DNA from 2 places in the Lactobacillus sp. UMNPBX16 genome. Region 2 is predicted to be linked to the other one. Evidence: predicted binding sites of a transcription regulator. Region 2 holds the regulator's gene; the other holds the start of a gene.
What was found. The regulator HrcA, encoded in region 2, represses chaperone genes, less so after heat shock. The targets are predictions, from matches to a motif close to TTAGCACTCNNNNNNNNNGAGTGCTAA.

Region 1: a site for HrcA is predicted at 1,786-1,812, ahead of CP367_RS01220 (ATP-dependent Clp protease ATP-binding subunit). Genes of this name have one in related genera too.

Annotation. Positions count from the first base shown of each region.
Region 1 covers NZ_PCYU01000005.1:52,212-56,649, forward strand. Annotated here, with positions in the region: gene CP367_RS01210 (PTS sugar transporter subunit IIC) at 1-645, shown strand, start outside; gene CP367_RS01215 (alpha/beta hydrolase) at 626-1,516, shown strand; gene CP367_RS01220 (ATP-dependent Clp protease ATP-binding subunit) at 1,846-3,972, shown strand; gene CP367_RS01225 (ABC transporter ATP-binding protein) at 4,338-4,438, shown strand, end outside.
Region 2 covers NZ_PCYU01000036.1:24,755-29,192, reverse strand. Annotated here, with positions in the region: gene truB (tRNA pseudouridine(55) synthase TruB) at 1-832, shown strand, start outside; gene ribF (riboflavin biosynthesis protein RibF) at 838-1,788, shown strand; gene hrcA (heat-inducible transcriptional repressor HrcA) at 1,926-2,975, shown strand; gene grpE (nucleotide exchange factor GrpE) at 2,988-3,572, shown strand; gene dnaK (molecular chaperone DnaK) at 3,589-4,438, shown strand, end outside.

The DNA of each region.
Region 1 (4,438 bases), on a different contig from region 2:
ATACAGGAATCAAATAATATTTTGTTAATAGCTTTACTGACTATCCCAGTCTTTTTACTTAGCTGGATGGGAATAGGTTATCCTCTAGCTTCTTTGTCAACTACTTCTAATAGTATTTCAGCAGCAGCTAACTTAAATTTTGCCTTAAAACATGGGAGTGCTTGGAATGTGCCATATAAGTATTTGGGTAGTTCTTTGTTTTATCCTTATGCAGAAATGGGTGGTGCGAGTATTGTTTTAGCGATGATTGTAATTATCCTAATTTATAGTAAAAATAAGGATAGTGAAAATATTGCCAAGGTTAACCTGCTTCCAGCAGCTTTTGGCTCAACTGGAGGCATGATGGTCGGGATGCCGATTATTTTAAATCCATTGTTACTGCCGGCGATTGTGATTATTCCAATTATTAATATTCTACTAGCCGCTGGAGCAATTTTTTGCCATTTAATTCAACCTTGTGCTTACCCCGTTTTAAGTGGGACACCAGGAATTTTGGTCTCTTTCTTTGGTTCCAATGGTGACTGGAGCAACTTGGTATTTTCTATTTTGTTATTCATTTTAGATATAATAATGTTTATTCCAACTATGAAATTAGGTTTGCGACTTGAAAGGGGACTAAAGGATTATGAAGAAAAGAATGATTAATTTAGTTCAAAATCCTAATTTTAAATGGTTGGCAATCGTCTTAGTCTTATTAGTAGCTTTGGCTGTTCCGGGTTATTCTTGGATGAAGGCTGATAACCACGCTAGAGCTGAAAGACGCAAATCGCTTTTGTCACCAGTAATTATGATTCCAGGTTCTAGTGCAACGACTGAACGTTTTAACCAATTAGTGAAGCAGCTAAATCAGAACACACCGACTAAGCATAGCGTGCTTAAAATTAAAGTTTCAACGAATGGAACGCTATCATATTCAGGCAAAATCAATAAAAACGACAACGAACCTTTCATTATTGTCGGTTTTGAAAATAATCACGATGGTTATAGCAATATTAAGAAGCAAGCCAGCTGGTTTGATCAAGCCTTTTATGCCTTATCAGAGAGCTATAAGTTTAATAATTTTAAAGCCTTTGGGCATTCTAACGGTGGCTTGATCTGGACCTATTGGTTAGAACATTACTACTGTTACTATTCTGATGAAATTAAAATCAAACGTCTGATGACGCTAGGAACGCCATATAATTTTGGTGAAAAAAATATTAATCATAAAACGCAAATGCTAGAAACCTTTATCAAGAACAAAGATAAACTACCGAAAAACTTGATTGTTTATTCCTTATCTGGTGGAAAAAATTATGAGTCTGATGGAATTGTACCAGAAGCTAGCGTAGCAGCCGGAAAATATATTTTTCAGAATCAAGTCAAGAGCTATACTGCAATGACAGTAACGGGTGTAGAAGCGGATCACTCGGATTTACCTCAGAATAAGCAGGTAATCAAAGTAATTAAACAGTATTTGCTTGAGCCGAGAAAGTTGAGCGAACCGCAAAATACTGGACAAGCAAAAGGGCAATAATAGAGGTAGGCAGAAATAGTTTATGGTAATAAACTTATTCTTATCTGTGGAAAACTTCCTTAAAATTCAACAGTTTTAAGCAAAATAATCATCAATTTTTGCCCATCTTAAGAAATTCTTTATAATTTGTGAAGCACTACAAATGTTTATATTACAGCATTTGTGGTGCTTTTTTAATAAAAATCACAAAAAATAAAGAAGATGTGGAAAACTTTTGCTTTTTAGCTTGCAATCTGTGGATAACATGATATACTATTAAATGTAATGAGTTAGCACTCGATAAGCTAGAGTGCTAAAGACGTAAATTTGAGATAGGGAGTGTTGCACATATGGCATACTTTGACAATGACTTTGATAACTTATTTAACGAATTGAACAGCTCATTCTTTAATGATGACTTCGGCACTAGAAGAAATAGCAAAGGCAGTTCAGGTTCAATTCCAATTAATTACTCCAGCAGCATGGGTGCTGCACCACAAACAATTCAACAGAACCCACAACAACCCAATGAAAAGCCAATTGGTGTTGACTTAGTTGAGGAAGCTAAGAACAATAAATTTGACCCAGTAATTGGTCGTGATGAACAGATCGATAACGTAATTGAAATTCTTTCAAGACGTAAGAAGAACAATCCTGTTTTAATCGGACCTGCTGGTGTTGGTAAGACTTCTATTGTAGAAGGTTTAGCTGAAAGAATTGCTTCAGGCAATGTACCAGCTAAAATGGCTAACATGCATATCATTTCAGTAAACATTAATGACATGGTTGCTGGTTCAAGTCTTCGTGGTAGCTTTGAAGAAAGATTAAAGAAGGTTATTGATAAGGCTAAGAGCGATCCTAACATTGTTTTATTCATCGATGAAATTCACAACATCGTTGGTGCTGGTTCTACTGATTCAGAAAACAACAATGGGGATGCAGCTAACATCTTGAAGCCAGCTTTGGCAAGTGGTCAATTGAAATTAATTGGTGCTACTACTACTAGTGAATTCCAAAGAATTGAAAAAGACCCAGCTTTATCACGTAGATTCCAAGCTGTTCAAGTTCCAGAACCATCTACTGATGTAGCTGTTAAGATTTTGGAAGGCTTAAAGAAGAAGTACGAAGACTACCACCACGTAAAATACAGTGACGACAGTCTTAAATTAGCTGTTGAATTATCAGAAAGATACATTCAAGGCCGTTACTTACCAGACAAGGCTATCGACTTGATGGATGAAGCTGGTGCTAAGAAGGCATTGCTTGTACAACCAACTGATGAAAAGAGCTTAAAGAACCAAATCTCAGCTCTTGAAGCTAAGAAGACTGAAGCTGCTAAGGCAGAGGATTACGACAAGGCTTCAGAAATTAAGAGTAAGATTGCTGAACTTGAGAAACAACTTAAGAATGTAGATTCTAAGAATACTCCAGAAGTAACTGAAAAAGACATCTACGCAATTATTGAACAAAAGACTAAGATCCCAATGAGTGAACTTCACGCTGATGAAGCTCAAAAAAACTTAGACCTTGCTAAGAAGTTAAAGCAAAACGTTATTGACCAAGACAGAGCAATCGATGTAATTACTGACGCTATTGCTCGTAAGCAAATCTTTAAAGACAGCGATCGTCCTACTGGTTCATTCTTACTTACTGGTCCTACCGGTGTTGGTAAGACTGAACTTGCAAAACAATTAGCAATTCAATTATTTGGTAACAAAGAACACTTAATCCGTTTGGACATGAGTGAATACCAAGACGAAATGGCTGTTAACAAGTTGATTGGTTCTGCACCTGGCTACGTTGGCTATGGTGAAGGTGGTCAATTAACTGAAAAAGTTCGTCACCAACCATACTCATTAATTTTGTTTGATGAAATTGAAAAGGCTAACCCACAAGTCTTCAACGCATTATTGCAAATCATGGATGATGGTCGTTTGACTGACGCACAAGGTAGAACTGTTTCATTCAAGGATACTATCTTGATTATGACTTCAAACGCCGGCTTCTCAGACAAGTTGCTTGAAGATGGCAAGGTTGACCAAGACAAGTTAATCTCAGCCCTTGAAAACTACTTCAGACCTGAATTCTTGAACCGTTTGGACGCAATCGTTCCATTCAACTCACTTACTGAACAAGACATGGGCAAGATCATCAACATTTACTTGAAGAAGATGTCTCATGTTCTTGCTAAGAAGGGTGTAACGGTAGAAGTTTCAGACGAAGCTAAGGCATTCTTGGCAGAAAAGGGCTACGACAAGAAGTTCGGTGCTCGTCCACTTAGAAGAGTAGTTGAACAAAATCTTGAAACTCCAGCTGCTAAGTTGATCTTACAAAAGCCTGACACTAAGAAGATCGAATTCACTGCAGATGACAAGCACTTGTACTTAAACGGTGAAGCAATCTTCGATATTTCTCCAAAGATTGAAGAAAAAATTAAGGAAGACAAAACTAAAGCCGAAGATAAAAAAGAAGATTAATTAATAGTTAATAAAGAAAAAGAGGATATTTCCTAGGGAATATCCTCTTTTTGTGCAGAAATTGAATTAGTTTTGCATTTCTGCAAAGTTGTTTGATCTGAAATTAAAATAAGAGTATTATAAAAATATAAAAAATGAGATAATTATAAGCTTTTAATTCGGTGAAAAAGTTCAGAAAAATTATGAGATACTTTAGGCAGATTAAGTACCTCAGGTAAGGAAACTATAAACAAAATTAATTCTTCATTATCTTTGTTTAGACGATAATAAAGAAGCTCTTTTAAGGAATTCATTTTGATTTGTAAGTAACTACTTAAGAAGCGGTATTGAATATGATTAAAAAAGATCTTCAATGAGGAATAATTATGAAGCAAAAATTTATATATCTTCGAGATATTTTTAAAGGGCACTCATCTTTGTGGCTAGGCTTAGTTATAGCTAGCGGTTTTACTGGCTTAGATGGCAT
Region 2 (4,438 bases):
TCATTTGCGCCGCGTATTACATATTAGAAAAATAGGACATGCTGGTACGCTTGATCCTGAGGTGACAGGCGTTTTACCAATTGCTATTGGTCAGGCTACTAAATTAATTGAAATGATGCATACTAGGCCAAAAGAATATATTGGCACGGGACTATTTGGTTATAGCACAGATAGTTATGATGCAACTGGAACTGTTTTAAAAGAAAAAAAGTTGATTCAGCCTTTTTCTGGTGCAGAAATTCAAGAAAATATGAATAAATTTGTAGGAGAAATTGTTCAAGTGCCTCCAATTTATTCTGCTGTTAAAGTGAATGGTAAACATCTTTATGAATATGCGCGTGAAGGAATTGAAGTTGAACGGCCTCAGAGAAGGGTTGAAGTCAAACAATATGATCTAACTAAAGAACCAGTTTTTGATATAAATACTGGGCAAGAAAGCTTTGATTTTAAGATTAAATGCAGCAAAGGCACTTATGTTAGATCGTTAGTTAATGATCTAGGTGAAAAATTAGATTGCCCCGCAACGATGACTTATTTGAGAAGAACAGCTAGTTCTGGCTTTGATATTACACAAGCAGTAAAATTAAAGGAGATTGAAGAGAATCCGAAAAAGGCCACTGAACTTATACAGCCGATTGATGCATTTTTTAAGGAATACACTCAGGTTGATTTAACTGAAGAAAAGTGGCTTAAAGTTAAAAATGGAGCAGGTATTTCGCTTGAAACTAATGCGAAAAAAGTTGCACTACGATACAATAAAAAGGTGAAAGCAATTTATGAAAAAAAAGGAAAGCTTTATCGCCCAAGCTTAATGCTGTTGCAAAATGAATAAATGAAATGAAGGAATTAGCTGTGAAAATCGTTCATTTAACATATCCTGTTAAGGAAAATATTTTATCTACTAGAATTGTGCTTGCCCTTGGCTTTTTTGATGGGGTTCATTTGGGACATCAGCGCTTAATTAATCAGGCTAAAGAAATTGCATTACAGAAGAAATTGTCATTAGTTGTGTTGACCTTTGATCGACATCCTAAGGAAGTTTATGAGTCGAAACGAGATTTTAAATACTTAGAAACTTTGGAAGAAAAAGCTAACAAAATGGCGGAATTAGGAGTAGATTATTTGGCTGTTTTACCATTTACTAAAAATTTCAGTCAAATTTCTGCACAAGAATTTGTCGATAATGTAATTGTCAGATTAAATGCTGATACCGTTGTTGCTGGCTTTGATTACACTTATGGTCCTAAGAATATTGCAAATATGGCTAATTTACCCCAATTTTCCAAAGGGCGTTTTAATATTGTAGTGATGCCAAAGCAAACTTTTAACGGTAGAAAAATTGGCTCAACTGAAATTCGTCAAGCAATTAAGGATGGTCAGATGGAATTAGCCACTGAATTAATGGGGCACCATTATGTAATGAGTGGTATCATTGGGCATGGTAAACGAAATGGTCATAAGCTAGGCTATCCAACAGCTAATTTGATTTGGGCAGACCATAAGGTGATTCCTAAAATTGGAGTTTATGCTACCAAGACTAAAGTAAATGGTAAGTGGTATAACTCCATGACTAGCGTTGGCTATAATGTAACCATTAATCAGGACAAGAAGATATATATTGAATCTAATATTTTTGATTTTAATGAAGATATCTATGGTAAGCCAATGAAGATCAAATGGTATAAATATACCAGAGGTGAGAAAAAATTTGCCGGATTACCTGAACTGAAAGAGCAACTTGAACGAGATGAGCAAGAAATTAGGGCTTATTTTAAGCAAAAGGGTTAAGAAGCTACGTACTTTGAAAAAAGTGCGTATTTTTTTGAATAAAATTAGCAATCTACTTGATTTAGTGCTAATTTCTGGTATCATATTAACTGTTAGCACCTGAGAGATGTGAGTGCTAAAAGTGAGGGCGATATAATATGTTGACCGAGCGTCAAGAGCTTATTTTAAAAACAATAATTACAGACTTTACACAAAGTCATGAGCCAGTAGGTTCAAAGACCGTAATGAAGCAGTTGCCAATTAAAGTTTCAAGTGCAACGATTAGAAATGAAATGGCCGTGTTGGAAGAGCAGGGGTTAATTGAAAAAACTCACTCTTCAAGTGGTCGAATTCCTTCAAGCGAGGGCTATCGTTATTATCTTGATAATTTAGTTGAGCCGTTGCAATTACCAGAGTCTGTTTATAATACAATAGGAAGTCAATTAGATCGACCTTTTCATCAAGTAAATGAAATTGTACAAGAAGCTGCACGAATTCTGTCAGATTTAACTAACTATACCGCATTTGCGGAAGGACCTGAGAGTCATGATGTTAGAGTCACAGGATTTAGAATTGTACCGCTGTCTCAACGACAGATTATGGCAATTTTGGTTACAAGTGATGGTAACATTCAAAATCAGGTATATGCTTTGCCACATAATATTCACGGCGAAGAAATTGAAAAGGCTGTCCGCATGATTAATGATCAGTTAGTCGGAAAGAGCCTAAATGAAATCAACGTTTCGTTGCTAAGTGAATTAGCTAAAAACGAATTAGGCGGCGAACATGTGACTGAATTGCTTAGTTTAGTTGAAGATGTCGTAAAAGATGCAGCTAGTGAGCAGATGTATGTGGATGGACAGATTAATTTGCTCAATAATACTTCTGAACATGATGTAAATGACATTCGTTCTTTGTACGAGTTGATTGATCATAATAATCTGTTCACTAATTTAATGGATGCAAAGGTGGATCCAAAGTCTGGAAATTATCCAGTAAAGGTTAAGTTGGGATCTGAATTACCCAATGATTTATTAAAAAATTATAGTTTGCTGACAGCTGAGTACAGCGTTGGCTCCCATGGTAAAGGAACTATTGCTTTACTTGGACCAACGAATATGCCATATTCACAAATGATTGGGTTGCTTGAATATTTTAGAAATGAACTAGCTAAAAAGTTGCTTGATTATTACGGCAAGTTTCAATAAAGGAGGTTAGCCGTGAGTAAAGAAGAATTTCCAAGTGAAAAAAATCTAGAGCAAAAAGAAAAGACTTCTGAGCCTAAGGCTAAAAAAGAAGCCGATAAAGGTGAAGAAAAGAAGCAAGAAAAAAATAAACAAGATCAAAAATTAGCTAAAGAATTAGCTGATTTAAAAGATAAGAACAAGGATCTTGAAGATAAGTATTTGCGTAGTGAAGCAGAAATTCAAAATATGCAAAATCGCTACACTAAAGAACGTGCTCAATTAATTAAGTACGAATCTCAAAGCTTAGCGAAGGACATTTTGCCAGCAATGGATAATTTGGAAAGAGCCCTAAGCGTTGAGGCCGATGATGATGTGTCTAAGCAGTTAAAGAAGGGCGTGCAAATGACCCTGGATGCACTTGTGAAGGCAATGAAAGATCATGGTGTAGTTGAGATTGAGGCTGATGGCGTTAAATTTGATCCGACATTACATCAAGCTGTTCAAACAGTAGCAGCTGAGAATGATGATCAAAAAGATCACGTTGTTCAGGTTTTACAAAAAGGATATCAATATAAGGATAGAACACTAAGACCAGCAATGGTTGTAGTTGCTCAATAAGAGAGGAAGCTAATATATGTCAAAAGTTATTGGGATTGACCTTGGGACTACTAACTCAGCAGTTGCAGTTCTTGAAGGTAAAGAACCAAAGATTATCACTAATCCAGAAGGTAACCGGACTACTCCTTCAGTAGTTGCATTTAAAGATGGTGAAATTCAAGTCGGTGAGGTAGCAAAGCGTCAAGCTATTACCAACCCTAATACCATTGTTTCAATTAAGCGTCACATGGGTGAAGCTGATTATAAGGTTAAAGTTGGTGATAAGGAATATACACCACAAGAAATTTCAGCATTTATTTTACAATATATTAAGAAATTCTCAGAAGATTACTTGGGTGAAGAAGTTAAGGATGCTGTTATTACTGTTCCTGCTTACTTCAATGATGCTCAACGCCAAGCTACTAAGGACGCTGGTAAGATTGCTGGTTTGAATGTGCAAAGAATTATTAACGAACCAACTGCTTCAGCATTAGCCTTCGGTTTAAATAAAGACCAAGATGAAAAAGTCTTAGTATACGACCTTGGTGGTGGTACTTTTGATGTTTCTGTATTGCAATTAGGTGATGGTGTCTTTCAAGTATTGTCAACTAATGGTGATACTCATCTTGGTGGTGATGACTTTGATCACCGTATCATGGATTGGTTAATTAAGAACTTTAAGGATGAAAATGGTGTTGATTTGTCGAAGGACAAGATGGCAATGCAACGCTTAAAGGATGCTGCAGAAAAAGCAAAGAAGGACTTGTCAGGTGTATCAAGTACTCATATCTCACTTCCATTCATTTCTGCTGGCGAAGCTGGTCCATTACACCTTGAAGCAGATTTAACTCGTGCTAAGTTTGATGAATTAACTGCTGACTTGGTAG